2 regions of the Rossellomorea sp. GAMAL-10_SWC genome follow, and region 1 is predicted to be linked to the other one. Evidence: riboswitches for the same ligand, from Rfam matches in the RefSeq annotation. Region 1 holds a riboswitch; the other holds the start of a gene.
What was found. Region 1 has a riboswitch for S-adenosylmethionine ahead of V5E38_RS06150 (trans-sulfuration enzyme family protein). Riboswitches for the same ligand answer to the same signal wherever they lie in the genome.
Positions count from the first base shown of each region.

Region 2: another riboswitch for S-adenosylmethionine. It lies ahead of V5E38_RS08275 (bifunctional homocysteine S-methyltransferase/methylenetetrahydrofolate reductase); the one in region 1 lies ahead of V5E38_RS06150 (trans-sulfuration enzyme family protein).

Region 1 covers NZ_CP144911.1:1,285,593-1,293,629, reverse strand. Annotated here, with positions in the region: gene V5E38_RS06170 (cysteine hydrolase family protein) at 1-126, opposite strand, end outside; gene V5E38_RS06165 (NAD(P)/FAD-dependent oxidoreductase) at 463-1,917, opposite strand; gene V5E38_RS06160 (hypothetical protein) at 2,300-2,722, shown strand; gene V5E38_RS06155 (trans-sulfuration enzyme family protein) at 2,900-4,066, opposite strand; gene V5E38_RS06150 (trans-sulfuration enzyme family protein) at 4,072-5,241, opposite strand; SAM riboswitch class I at 5,323-5,426, opposite strand; gene V5E38_RS06145 (helicase C-terminal domain-containing protein) at 5,506-7,779, opposite strand; gene V5E38_RS06140 (YcxB family protein) at 7,905-8,037, opposite strand, start outside.
Region 2 covers NZ_CP144911.1:1,690,409-1,698,445, reverse strand. Annotated here, with positions in the region: gene metH (methionine synthase) at 1-3,000, opposite strand, end outside; gene V5E38_RS08275 (bifunctional homocysteine S-methyltransferase/methylenetetrahydrofolate reductase) at 2,997-4,823, opposite strand; SAM riboswitch class I at 4,904-5,007, opposite strand; gene V5E38_RS08270 (terpene cyclase/mutase family protein) at 5,120-6,985, opposite strand; gene V5E38_RS08265 (hypothetical protein) at 7,000-7,296, opposite strand; gene V5E38_RS08260 (hypothetical protein) at 7,511-7,960, shown strand.

The DNA.
Region 1 (8,037 bases):
CCTATATAATGAGATTCTTTTATTTACTTTACTGATTAAATTCTGTAATTCAAATAAGTGATCACCGCTGAAACATACACCATTTTGCAAATCGATAACAATCAAAACATCTGCGCCATTATCCATTGTTTTCACCTCATATAGATTTGTATTATATTTATAATTTCATCTAATTCGCTATAAATTTCATTTTATATACTTTTAATAACTTTCGCAGGATTACCTGCCACTACAGTATTAGAAGGAACATCTTTTTTAACGATAGAACCCGCATCTACATTATTTAGGTTTTAATTTCAAGATATCACAAACCCCCTTTTAGTTTTTATTTAAATTATACCTCTTCAAAATAGTCTCGTTAATTCTTTATCAAGCCAAATACCAAAATAATGATCAAAGGTCTAGTCTAACAAAACAAACCTCTATTGCTATCAAATGCACTAGAGGTTTGTTAATTAAGTATTAAACAGTAACTAATTCTTTTTCTTTATTTCCGATTTTTGTAACGATATCACGAGCAATCCATACGCCACATGCGCTTGCTTGAGCTAAACCACGAGTAACTCCTGCTCCATCTCCACCTAGATATAATCCAGAGATTTCACTTTCAAAATGTTCATTTAGCTTTGGTCGAGCTGAATAGAATTTTGCTTCTACGCCGTAGAAAAGTGTATGTTCTGCAGCAATACCTGGAGTTACATGATTTAATGCTTCTACCATTTCAATCAAACTTTTCATAGTATTGTATGGTAAAACTAATCCTAAATCTCCTGGTACTGCTTCTTTTAAAGTTGGTTCTAAAAAGCCTTCTTTTATACGTTTTTCAGTTGAACGGCGACCTCTTAAAATATCTCCGTATTTTTGTACGATTACTCCACCGTGTGAAAGCATGTTTGCAAGGCGTGAAACCTCGTGCGCATATTCATTTGGTTTGTCGAATGGTTCTGCGAATTGATGCGATACTAATAAGGCAAAGTTTGTATTTGGACTTCCTAATTTAGGGTCTTTATAAGCATGTCCATTAGCAGTCATAATACCTGAATGGTTTTCAACTACTACGTGTCCAGACGGATTACTACAGAATGTTCTGACTTTTGTACCCACACTAGTATTAAATACGAATTTTCCTTCGTATAAGTGCTTGTTAATCTCTTCCATTACTACGTTTGAAGTCTCAACACGAACACCAATATCAACTTGATTCGTTGACATTTTTAAACGACGTTTTTTCATAACATCAGTTAACCATTTTGATCCATCACGTCCAGGTACAATTACAACTTTCTCAGCAAGTAATTCTTCACCTTTTTTTAATTTAATTCCCTTTATGATATGAGTACCTTCAACCTTTTCAGTTATTAAGTCCTCTACTTCAGTTTTATACTTCATATCGATTTTCGTTTTTAAATACTCATAAATGCTTTTTAGAATTTCTAAATTTTGTTCTGTTCCTAAATGACGAACTTGTGCACGTAATAATTTAAGTCCTGCTGCGTAACCACGACGTTCAATATCTCTAACTTCTTCTGTTAAAGGATCCGTAATCGATTCAGTTGCGCCATGTTCTAAATTAATTTTATCTACGTATTTAATTAATTCTACTACTTGTGAATCTGATAAGTAATCTGTCATCCATCCACCAAATTCGCTTGTAATATTAAATTTTCCATCTGAATATGCTCCAGCACCACCAAATCCATTTGTAATTGAGCAAGCTGGTAAGCAACCTGAAAATTCTTTTTTACCTGCAGCAGGAGGACATTTTTCAATTTTCTTTTGTAAAATTGGGCAATGTCTTGCAAATATATCATGTCCTTTATCAACAAGTACTACTTTAGCATTAGGCATTTTTAAAGTTAATTCATAACAAGTAAAGATTCCAGCAGGTCCTGCTCCAACAACGATAACATCATACATCTATATATACCTCCAAATAAGGTTTAAATTATTTCATTTGATCAACCTAAAATAGAATACCATCAATCAGAATACGTTTCAAGTAAAAACACGAACATTTTTTTGTGTTTTTACAAAAAATATTCGCTTATAAACAAAGTGAAACCTATTCATTAGAAATTTCCATCTGTCAATTAGCTTTTTTAACAAATTTTAGACAATTCAAACTTGAATATTAATTAATTGACTTCAGATTATTTATAAATTAACAATTTGTTTATTTCATCTAATTTAACTAAAAGTTAATCATTGAATAACGAAAATATCCTATTAGATAGAATCACAATCACATCAAGTTGAATAGTTATATAAATAACAGATATTTATATTGGAGATGGAAAAGATGCTAGCAGAAAATATAAAGGTAAAGGATGGTAAAGATCATTATCAGAAAACTAATTTAGAAGATGAGGAATTACAAGCAAGTCTTGAAAGAAAAATTGTTGCTGCATCATGGGTTAAAGCAGTTGCACAATTATACGAAACGATTACATTATCAAAATTATATTCAATCGACAAAGATCCAATCTTTCAAGGGAAAAAAGATATTATTTCGGGAATGTGGATTGGTACAGCCGGTCAATTATCCGTAGCTTTTTTCGTTTCTAAGCAATTGTTCACTTCAGATAAAAAAGATTTACTTGAGTTACAAAGAAAAATTGTTCTTTCTGATTCAGTTCAAATAGTTGGTAACGCATTGGCACTTATTGGTGCAGCTGAGGTAATTCAAGAGGAAATTGGTGATGGTGAAATATTCCTTTCATGATCATGTAAATATAAAATCATTTATACTACTTAAAATTTACATCTTATGTAAGCATCTTCAAAAGTGCAAAATTAAATAATATAAAATAAATAAATCCCACAGAAATTCCATTGTGGGATTTTTAAGATAAGGTAATGATTTCTCGGATTGATTCTCCATTGTAATTAATCGTTTTCCCTATTCTTGCACTTCTTGTTTTTCTCTTACTCCTGCATTTAATGCTTTTTGGAAGCTTGCAATCAAGTCTTCAATATCTTCTAAACCAACGGACACTCTTATTAATGTATCTTTTACGCCTAATCTTTCACGAACATCGAGCGGTATTGCAGCATGAGACATTTTTACAGGATATGAAACAATTGTCTCAACTCCACCCAATGAAACTGCAACTGCAACGTTTTCGACTGATTGTAGGAAACTTGTCGTTTGTTCAATCGTTTTTAGTGTAAATGAAAGGACTGCTCCTCCTCCAGTAGCTTGCTCAAAATGAACATCGTGACCGGGATGATCTTTTAGTCCTGGGTAATATACGTCCTCAACTTCTTCTTGTTCTAAAAGCCAATTTGCTAATTTTGATGCAGTTTGTTCATAAGCATCCATACGAACTTTTAACGTCTTTAATCCTCTTAATGTTAGCCAACAGTCTTGTGGACCTAAAATTGCTCCGAATGAATTTTGGATTGTGTATAAATCATTTGCAAGTTCTTCTGAATTTACGACCGCTAATCCTCCGATTACATCGCTATGGCCTGCAATAAATTTTGTTGCGCTATGAACGACAATATCAGCTCCTAAGTCTAATGGTCTTTGTAAATATGGTGATAAAAAACTATTATCTACAATGACAAGTATGTCATTTTCTTTTGCTATTTTGATTGCACTACTTAAATCAGTAATTTTCAAAAGAGGGTTAGACGGTGTTTCTAAATAAAGACCTTTTGTATTTGGCTTTATTCCGGCTTTAATCTCTTGTAGATTAGATGCGTCCACGAAAGTAAAATCGATTCCGAAACGATTTAATACTTTTGTCGCTATTCTAAATGTTCCTCCATAAACATCTTCACAGATGACAATATGATCTCCAGCTGAGAACAAAGACAATACAGATGAGATTGCAGCCATCCCTGATGAAAACGCAAAACCGCGAACGCCATTTTCTAATATTGCAATTGTATTTTCCAACGCTTCCCTTGTTGGGTTTCCACTTCTTGCATAGTCGTACTTACCAAAATTCTCTATATCAAATTGATGAAATGTTGAAGTTTGATAAATTGGAATACTTAATGCGCCTGTTGCCTGATCTATTTCATTTCCGTTATGAATTAATTTCGTTCCAAATTGCATGCTCATCACCCCAATGCATTTTCTAAGTCATTTAATAAATCATCAATATGTTCAATACCAACAGATAATCGAAGTGTATGGTCATCTAGACCAAGCTTTCTTTTAAATTCTTCTGGCATTTCTGAATGAGTTTGCGTATGTGGATACGTAATTAAGGATTCAACTCCACCTAAGCTTTCTGCGAATGTGATGACTTTTACGCTTCCTAAAACCTGTTCAACTAAACTTAAATCTTTCACTTTAAATGAAATCATTGCACCAAATCCAGTTGCTTGTTCTTTAATAATTGAATATCCTTTATGCGTTGGTAATCCTACATAATACACTTCAGTAACATTTGGATGATTTTCTAAAAATTTTGCAAGTACAATCGCATTTTTTTGACTGTATTCCATACGTAAATGTAATGTTTTAATTCCTCTTAAGATTAACCAAGAGTCAAATGGAGCTAAAGTTGCACCTGTTGATTTTTGATAATAACGAATTCGTTCATTCGTATATTCTGAATTAGTCACGACAAAACCAGCAAGTGTATCATTATGGCCACCTAAATACTTTGTTCCACTATGAACAACAACATCTGCCCCTAATTCAATTGGTCTAAAGAAATAAGGTGTTAAAAATGTATTATCAACAATCACGATAATATCTCTTTCTTTTGCAATCTCTACTACTCTTTTTAAATCCGTTACTTTCATCATTGGATTTGATGGTGTTTCAATAAAGATTCCTTTTGTATTCGGTTTAAGTGCATCAAGAATATTTTCAATTTCAGTCGTATCAACAAAATTATGCTCAAGTCCATATGGTGAATAAATTTCTTCGAATAAACGATATGTTCCACCGTATAAATCATCTGAAACAATTAAGTGGTCACCTTTTTTAAATAAGCTTAATACTGCAGTAACGGCTGCATTTCCAGTTGAAAATGCAACTCCAAAATTTGCACTTTCTAATTTTGCTACAGTATTTTCGACTTCTTCTCGAGTGGGATTTTGTAATCTTGCATAATCATATCCAGTCGATTGATGAAGTCCTGCATGTTTAAATGTAGCAGATTGATAAATTGGATAACTAATCGCACCAGTTAATGGATCATAGCCTTTGCTTCCATGTACAGCTACTGTTTCAATCGATTTTTTATTCGTGTTTAAAGCCTCTTTTGTGTTAGTCATTATAAATCCCCCATTTTAGTCAAATAAAAAACCACTTCTTAAAAAATAAGAAGTGGTTATGTCCGCAAAATATACATATCGCTCTTATCTTCCAGGTTTTTCACCTGCAGGATTTAGCACTTTCTAGTTTTCACTAGAGTTGCCGGGTTTCGTCGGGCCAGTCCCTCCACCGCTCTTGATAAGATTATTTAATTATATTGATAAGTATATTAAAAACTCTGATAATTATCAATCATTTTTTTTCGTTATTTAATTATTGGCTTTTCATTTCCATTCTTCAGGTAATAAACTTTGATAAAGAGTGCTCTTATATCGGTCATCAATTAGTAATAAAGTCCCTTCATCTGATTCAGAACGAATAACTCTTCCTCCAGCTTGCATTACTTTATTCATACCTGGAAAGACATATGCATAATTATACCCATTTTTTCCAACCGAATGAAAATGCTCCTTTAAAATATTTCTTTCTAAACAAATTTGCGGCAACCCTACACCAACTACTACGACACCATTTAATCGATCACCCTTTAAATCGATCCCTTCAGAGAATATCCCACCTAATACAGCAAAGCCAACTAATGTTTCCTCATTATGACTATCAAACCGTAAAAGGAACTCTTCTCGTTCAATTTCAGTCATACCATTTTCTTGAACGATTGTTTTTATGTTAGGGTATTTCTCTTTAAATAAATCAACACTTTGAATTAAATATTGATAAGACGGATAAAAAACTAAATAATTACCTTTTCTTTTCGTAATTTCTTTATACACCGAATCAATTAATCTTTCTAAATTTCTTTCACGATCTTGATATCGTGTTGAAAGTGGGTCAATTGTTACTTCCAGTTGTTCACTATGAAAAGGAGAATCGATTGAAATTGTATAATCGCGGCTTTGATCACCAAGCATATCTTGAAAATATTGAATTGGTGTTAAAGTAGCTGAAAAATAAATTGTTGAGCGAAATTTTTTTATGACGTCATTTACTACTTTAGAAGGATCTAGGCAAAACAACTTTAAATGAACTTCACTTTTATAAAGTTCATAGTAGCATACGTAATTTTCATCAAAAAACTCTGCAATTTTGACGAAGTTGAGCGACTCAAAATAAGTATCAAGTAAAAGTTGTTTATTTTCGTCCTCGTCCATTTCCTGTAATTTTATTTCGACGATTTCATTAAATGTATGTAGAAGTTCCAATAAATCCTCATCAATTTCTTTTGAAACTGGTGATACAACGTCCTTCCATTTCTTTCTTAATTCAATCAATCGCTTATTTATTTCATTTATTATGGCATAAAGTTCATCTTTTAAATTTTTATATCTATTTTTCAACTCTAAAAATTTAGATTTGAATAGACTTGCAGAGTACATTTCTCTTGCCCGATCAACAAGATTATGAGCTTCATCAATTAATAAAACTGAACTTCGTTTATGCTCATCAAATAATCTTTTTAACGATACTCGTGGATCGAAAATATAATTTACATCACAAATAATAGCATCTGAAGAATTTAATAAATCTAATGAGTATTCAAAAGGACAGACTGTATGTTTTCGTGCATATTCTTCTATTTTATCCCTAGTTAGCGCTTTTTCCGATGAAAGAATATCAAGAACAGCATCATTTATCCGGTCATAATAACCATTGGCATATTCACAATAATCCTTTTGACACAACGTCTCTTCTTTAAAACAGATTTTATCTTTTGCTGTAATCGTCGTACACTTTATACAAAGCCCTTGATCTGTCATGCGCTTAAACGCTTCTTCAGCAACAGTCCTAGTAATCGTCTTAGAAGTTAAGTAAAACATTCGATTTATACTATTTTCACCAATACTTTTAACAGTGGGAAAAATAGTTGAAACCGTTTTTCCTATTCCGGTTGGTGCAACAGCAAATAAATTATTACCTTCCTGAATCGTTTGATATACCGCTCCAGCTAACTTTCTTTGACCTTTTCTGAAAGAAGGAAAAGGAAAATTTAATTCTTTTATTGACTCATTCCTTAACTCAATATGATCGTATTTCCATTTTGCAAAAGGATAATAAATTTCTAGCATTTTGTATAAGTAATTTGTTAATTCATCCTTTGTAAACAAAAGATCGAAGCTTATTCTCTGCTCAGTTAAAATATTAATATATGTAAGTCTAAGTGTAATCTTTTCAAGCTGTAATTCTTCACAAATAAAATATCCATAAACTTTTGCTTGTGCCCAATGAACAGGATATGAATTTTCATTTATTTCATTCAAATCCTTCATTGTTGATTTAATTTCTTCTATTATATATTGATCATCCTTAAATAATAATCCATCACAACGGCCTTCTATCTGAAACACCAATCGATCCAATGTTATAGTGCCGGATATAGGTCGTTCTTTTACATCCTCTTCACCATATTCTTTTTGGATTTTTTGATGTGCCTTTGTTCCTTCAATTAATGAAACCGAACTTTTATATGTTATATTGATACTTCCCGCTGTATGAGCATACTCAACTAGCGTTCGAACTGAAACCTTTATACAATTCTCCAAGTGAGTACCCTCCTTTTTTACATTTTATCATAATTCTTCTTTCTTGATTAAGAATGAAAAGTAACAATAAAAAAAGTCCAAGTCAAAATAACTTGAACTTTTAGAGATTAGAATACACTATTCAACTAGCAATATAAAACTTGAATATTATATTTCCTGTAAAATTGTAATAATCTTTCCATGTCATCTTTTATTGCTTCTAGTGGCACTACAATGGCTTGCATACTTGTAAAGTAAATATAAAAGTAATTCTTCGTT
Region 2 (8,037 bases), 400 kb from region 1:
TGATGTTACAGAGAAGAATCCAACATAATCCATCTCATCACCAACAGGATTTAAAAAGTCGCTTATACAAAGATTTGGTTCTTTTCTTTGTCTTGGAAATTGAAAACGTTCAATCGGTTTTTTCGTTTCAGAGTCATAGATAATGACATCATTGCCATCACTTTGAGCCGGGAAAAATTGATAGATTACTTGGCAGTCAAAATATTCATTTCCATCTTTTAAGAATTCTTGAACTAACTCGTATAACTCTTGGCCACGTTCTTGATTTTCCCATTTACCTTTTACCCCCAAATGATGTCCTATTAGCATTTGGTAATTAATAAAAGGTGCCACTTGAGCTACTGGAATATTTTTAATGACCGTTTTACTTAAAGATGAAGGAACTAGGCAATCTGACTTTTGTATTGCTGATCTCTTTGTACTAACTTCAGGAACTGGCAATTCAATCACATTGTCTATTTTTTTAATTGCCTTTTTCTTTTCTTCTAATGCTTTTAATTCATTTGGATTAACAATTTTATTTGCTAAGTCTAAACCAGTCATCGCGTCATTTGAATAAACAACTAATCCATCGTAAATTGGCTGAATTCGATTTTCAGTAAATTTTCTAGTTAATGCAGCGCCACCAACTAATATTGGTGTGTCAATTCCTGCACTTTTTAAGTCACCAGCTGTAATAACCATTTGTTGAGCAGATTTTACTAATAAGCCTGATAAACCAATTATGTCGGGTTTGTTCTCACGAATCTTTGTAATTAAATCATCTGGTCGAATATTAATACCTAAATTGACAACATCAAAGCCATTATTCGTCAAAATAATATCGACTAAATTCTTTCCGATATCATGAACATCACCTTTAACAGTTGCTAAAATGACTTTTCCTTTTCTAGAGCTTTCAGTTTTCTCCATAAATTGCTCCAAAAAGTTTACAGATGCCTTCATTACTTCTGCACTTTGTAATACTTCAGCTACGATTAGCTCATTATTATTGAAAAGTCTTCCAACTTCATCCATCCCACTCATTAGTGGACCATTAATAATATTTAACGGTGTGTCACCACGGTCGAGACAAGCTTGTAGATCTTCTATTAATCCTTGTTTTGAACCTTCAATTACACACGCAGCTAATCTTTCTTCAATTGGAAGCTGTTCTTTCGGTTTTTCTTCTTTCTTTACTGAATTTCTAAAATGCTCAACAAATTTATCTAATGTTTCTTGAGACGTATGGAATAATAAATTCTCAGCAAGCTCACGTTCTTCTGCAGGAATTGAAGCAAATCGTTCTAGTTTCTCAGTATTTACAATCGCGTAATCAAGTCCAGCCTTTGTAGAATGATATAAGAAAACGGCATTTAACACTTCACGACCAGCGTTTGGTAAACCGAATGAAATATTACTTAAACCTAAAATCGTTAAACACTGCGGAAATTGATCTTTTATTAATTTAATGCCATCAATTGTTGCTTTTGCAGAACCGATATATTGTGTATCACCTGTTCCAACAGGGAAAACAAGCGGATCAAAAATGATGTCTGTCGCACGAATTTTATATTTTTCAGTTAATAGTTGATAACTTCTTTTTGCAATTTCTAATTTTCTTTCTGCCGATACTGCCATCCCATCTTCATCAATCGTACCCACTACAACGGCAGCACCATATTTATGAATGAAAGGTAAAATTTTCTCAAATCGCTCCTCCCCATCTTCAAGATTAATCGAATTAATAATCGCTTTACCTTGAATATATGTCAGTGCTAATTCAATTACTTTTTCATCAGTTGAATCAATCATGATTGGTACTTTTACTTTATTAACTAATTGCTTTACGAAATTTTCCATATCTTCAACTTCATCACGATCAGGATCTGCCATACATACGTCGATGACATGAGCACCTTTTTTCACTTGAGCTCTCGCAATTTCTGAAGCTTCTTCAAATTTTCCGTCAGCGATTAAATTTTTAAATTTACGCGATCCAATAACGTTTGTTCTTTCACCGACAAAAAGTGGTCTCATACTATCATCATAGCGAAGTGATTCTAACCCACTAACCGCATGATCCTCTCTTTTTTTAGGTTGACGAGGAGATATTCCACTTACAGCTTCTTTCATTGCTCTAATATGTTCCGGAGTTGTTCCACAACAACCACCTATAATATTGATCCATCCTTGTTCAGCAAAATCGCGTACTTTGTGCGCTAAAGATTCTGGTGACTCATGATAATGTCCATCTTCATCTGGTAAACCAGCATTTGGATAACATGAAACAAATGTCTCAGATAGATCTGACAATGAACGAACATGATCTCTCATAAACTCAGGTCCTGTTGCACAGTTTAAGCCAACTGAAATAGGAGAAATATGTTCAATGGCTAAATAAAAAGCATCAATTGTTTGACCTGCTAATGTGGTTCCCATTGGTTCAATCGTTCCGGAAATCATAACTGGTAATTTTTTATTTAATTCGTTAAATGCATTACTAATCCCAATACAAGCAGCTTTAACATTTCTCATATCTTGACAAGTTTCAACTAATAAAACATCTACTCCACCATTAATTAAGCCAGTTGCTTGTCGATTATATGCAGTAATTAATTCTTCAAAAGTCACACCACCTGTAACACTGATTGCTTTTGTTGTTGGACCCATCGCTCCTGCTACGTATACATCTTTACCCGATGCCACAACTGCTTGCTTTGCAATCCTTGTTGCAATTTCATTTAATTCAATATCTAAATGCTGTAAATTATAATCGGATAAAACAATATTCGTTGCTCCAAATGTGTTCGTTTCGATAATGTCAGACCCAGCAAATATATATTCCTCGTGAATTTCTTGAATAACATCCGGTCTTGTAACAACTAAATATTCATTACAACCTTCGTATTCTTCACCCCCAAAGTCTTCTGCTGTTAAATTTCTTTGCTGGATCATCGTTCCCATTGCTCCATCAAGAAGTAATATTTTTTCTTTTAATGCTACATCTAAAGTTTTCATAGTTGAATCTCCTCTTTATTGCTGCTTTTAGTAAATTGAATTAAGTCCTCTGTTATTTCATACTTCAAAAATGGAGTGATAAAATAAATGCCGTTAAATTTATCCTTAACATAATCAATAAGCTCTTTTGCAATTTTTTTCCCTTCATCAACTGCTCTCTCTGGTTCCACTGATGAAATTCTGTTTCTTACCTCTTCAGATAAAGTAATTCCTGGAACTTCGTAATGGATAAAATCAGCATTCTTCTTACTAACTAATGGCATAATTCCGATAAAAATTGGCTGTTTAATATGACGAGTTGCCTCATATAACTTATCAATCGTTTCAAAATCATAAATAGGCTGCGTTAAAAAATAATCCGCTCCCGCCTCGACCTTTTTTTCAAGTCTTTTAATTGCCGCATCAAATTTTCGAACATTCGGGTTAAAAGCTGCAGCGACAGAAAATCTCGTTCCATTTCCTAAGCTTTTACCGGAATAAAGTCTACCTTCATTCATTTCTTTAATCATTCGAATTAGTTCAAGTGATGCTACATCATATACTGAAGTTGCACCTGGAAAATCTCCTACCCTTGCTGGATCGCCTGTAATAGCAAGAACTTCATTTAATCCTAAAGTGGATAGCCCCATTAAATGAGATTGAAGTCCAATCATATTACGATCTCTACAAGTTAAATGCGTCAAGACTGGTACATCCAATCTTTGAAGTAGTGATGCCATTGCCACATTCGAAATTCTAGGTGAAGCTAGTGGATTATCTGCTAGCGTAATTGCGTCAACCCCTGCGCTATGTAATGCTTTCGCTCCCTCAAAAAACTTTCTAGTTTGTAATGTTTTTGGTGGATCTAGTTCTGCAATGATCGTCGTTCTCTTTTTTGCCTTTTCTGCAATAGTTTCATTCTTTTGTTCTTCTTGCTTAGGGATTGTAATTTTAATTGTTCTGTTTTTCACTTCTTTTTTTGTAACAGGCTGTAAAGTATCAATCTTACTTCGTAAAGCAGCGATATGCGCTGGTGTTGTACCACAACATCCACCGATTAGTCTTACACCTTGTTCAATAAATGGTTTTGCCATATCTTCAAAATATTCTGGATTCGATTTGTATACGTATTTTCCCTCATTGTATAGAGGTAATCCTGAATTAGGAAATGCCGATAAGTAACCATTCGTTGGTAATGAAACAGTATTTAATGACTCCAACATATGTAGTGGTCCTAGATGACAATTGATTCCGACTACATCTGCACCCAAATCGATTAAATTAGGAAGTATTTTTTCGATATATTGGCCACTTTGCATGACGCCAATTTCTTGTAGTGTTACTTGTGCAATAATTGGTAAATCTGTTCTTCCTCTTAATAGATTTAAAGCATCATATAATTCATTTTCATCATAAAATGTTTCAAGCATGATCCCATCTACGCCTTCTTCTAGTAACGCTGAAGCTTGCTCAAGCAGCATCATTTCACGTTCTAAAGGTGTCGTAAAAGTTGAACCTACATATTTCATTCCACCTATACCACCGATTACTAAAGCTCTTCCTTTTGATGCCGCTCTAGCATTTCTAACAGCCATTTGATTAATTTGCTTAACCAGCTTTTCCAAACCATATTGTCTCAGTTTTCCAGCATTAGCACCGTACGAATTTGTTTGAATCACTTCTGCGCCAGCATCTATATATTGTTCATGTATATGAATGATTCGATCACGCTCAGTAATATTAAGTTCTTCAAAACAGCTGTGAAGTCCACCAGAATACAAAAGTGTTCCCATTGCACCGTCACCTAAAACAATTCCATCTTTTAACTTTTCCAATAAGCCCATTCAATCACTTCCCGTTTAGATAAAATAAAAAACGTCATTCTCTCAAAAAAATGAGAGAATGACGTTTAAGTACAGATTACGCCTTATCTCTCATGTTTTAAACATGCTGGATTTAGCACTTTTTAGCTTTCGCTAAAGTTGCCGGGTTTCAAAGGGCCAGTCCCTCCACCACTCTCGATAAGGATTATTTAGTTATGTTCAATATAAAACAGTTTACTATATTTATATGATAAAGAAAAGACATTTATGGAAAGATTTCCAAAAATAAATTTATTTTGTTTACATAATAGTATTATTTAACTATTTTTATAGTGTGCTAGTGCTAATAGCGGATAAATTTCATTATAGCTATGATAGTGAATATAAAACTGACCAGGTAATCCTAATCCAGTTGGATAAGTTAATGCTTTATTTGATAATTCACTTTGAGTAGTTAAAAATTTAATCCCTTTTCTAATTATTTCATCTTCTTTATTACGAATTGAAAGTAAAGTATCGACTGCCCACGCTGTTTGACTAGGAGTGCTAAATTTTAAAGCAACATATTTATTTTTAACAGGTGAAAGACCCGATTCTCCCCAACCTCCGTCTTCATTTTGAATACTAACTAACCATTCCTCAGCTTTTTTAATTGCCTCATGATTTTTAGGTATTCCAACGGCTCTGAGCCCAGTAATCGCTGCCCAAGTCCCATAAATATAACAAATCCCCCATCTACCATACCAACTACCATTTGATTTTTGATTTTTTAAAAGCCAATTAACCGACTTTTTCACAATCGGATCATCGTTTGAAATCGTCGTATAGTTTCCAATAAATTCTAAAATACGTCCAGTTAAATCTGCAGTTGAAGGATCGATGATTGCATCTTTTGCATTTTCAATTGGTAAAAATGTTAACCATTTATTTGTAACATTTTTTTCGAAAGCTCCCCAACCACCATCATCATTTTGAAGTCCAAGTAAAAAATGAACTCCCCTTAACCAACTTTCATGAATTGTGGACTGATCCAAAGAACTTCTAGTTAACGCCCTTAAAACTGCACCAGTATCATCATTATCTGGGATAAAAGAATTAACATCAGAGAAGCCCCAACCACCAGGACTTAAATTTTTAGCATGAACCTTCCAGTCACCATACATATTTTGCTGTTTCTTAATTAGGTAGTTTGTGGATTTCGAAACAATCGGATCACTTACGTGGTAACCAGCTTCTTGAATTGCATATGACAATAATGCAGTATCCCAAACTTTTGATGGCGAATTTTCAATATGAAGACCTGCTTCAGTATCGGCTGCATATGAAAGAAGTCCTTGTAGCGCATTTTGAATGACAGATGAAGTAGATTCATAGCCTAAAGCCATTAAAGCATAAATCATATAAAACGTAGAAGTAGCATAGCTGTAAAAAGTTCCATTAGTTTCAATACGATCCAGAATAAATCTCTCAGCCTTTTCATATCCTTTCTGGTGAAAATAGAGAGGATACGAAGCTAGCTTCTTACCTTCCTCAAGTAAAAATTGATAAAAACTCCCTCGCTCCTCGTAAAACCATTCTACCTCACTAGTTTCCAAAAGATGATCGATAGTTAGATCATCATCCAATTTCACTTTAAATCGCTTATTTATACAAAGAATCATTGGAACTAAATGAACTCTAGCATAATTACTTAAATCAAATAAACTTAACGGCATTTTATCTGGTAGCAAAAAATAACTCATTGGAAAGTAAAATAATTTAGGATACTCAATTAAACCATGAGTGGCTAGAATCATTTTTAACATAAAATGCGTTTTTTTAATACCACCGTTTTCACGAATAAATTTTTCAGCTTTCTTCATACTTGAATGTTCTTTTGTATACTTTTTTGAGAGTAATAAAGCTATGTAAGCTTGTACTGTAGCATTTAAGTTTCCATCTTTTTCATCCTCGTATAATTTCCATGCTCCATTCGGATGTTGAAGATTGATAATCCGATCAATAATCCCATCAATGACCTTTTGATTTTTGTATTCAAGATCATTCATTAATAAAATCATAAAACTATCCGTTATTAATGAACCTTCAAAACAATATTCCCAAGAACCATTTTCATCTTGTTTTGCTCTAAGACGTTTGATCCGCTCTTCAATATTTCGTAAAACAATATTTTCGAGGTCCATTTTACCACCTCAGTTCAATTTTTTTCATCCTGATGGTATTTTTCCATTCTTGTTGAATGCTCAATTTCAATTTCTTCAAGTTCATCAATTTCTTCTGATTCCTCGATTTCTATTTTTTTACTAAAATAAACAATTGAAATTATAAAAGCTAAAAGGCTAAAAGGTAAAACAATTATTTTAAACCCAAACCAAGTAAATGAATGTAAAATATGAAAATAGCTACCTAGTAACAAGCAATAAATGAGTAATAACAGGTCGATAACAATAACACCGCAAAATGATTTTACTATTTTTATTAAAAAAGGATTCAACTAGATCACACTCCATTACTAATCTATGATTTAAATGTGAAATAATGAATTATTCTGTGTAATTAGTACCTGTTAATTGGAAAAACAACAAATTTTAGTGGGAATTTCAAACTTTTATTCTAAAGTATTTAAATTGAAAATCTATTAAATGTCTAATCAGAAACTATTAAAACTGAATATAGTGAGTGTATTGATAGTAAGGAGGGTTTTTAGTATGGCAGTAGAATTTGAAGATTTCAAAGCTTTAAAAGAAGAAATTCAAGAGGTGCTTGCGGCAGCTAATCAAGATGGTCCAATCAATTTTAATTTTTTCAACATTGAAATTAAAGAGAATCGCATCCAAGTCGAACAAAGAGCTGAAGGCGGAGGACAAATTAATCGAAATGTTGGAATGAACGCAAATCAAGGCGGACAAAATGCTAGAGACAATAGCCAAACAGCAAATGAACGTTCGCAATTTGCAGATGGAAATGGTCGAAGCGGTATTGCTGGAAGAAATAACGATGAATTAGGCGGACAGCAAGGAATTAAAATCAGAGACAGCAAAATCAAAAGAAGCAAAATCAGAACAGATTCCGAACACAACGAAAGCGCTGGGACTGAAGAAGCAAACGGCGAACAATTCCAATTGCCAAGATTAAATAGACTGAATAGAACAGAATAAATGACTTACCCACTTACAGACTCATATTTTTAAAGCGTGGACAAGCTATGCTAAGATTTAAATAGAAGATGCCTCAT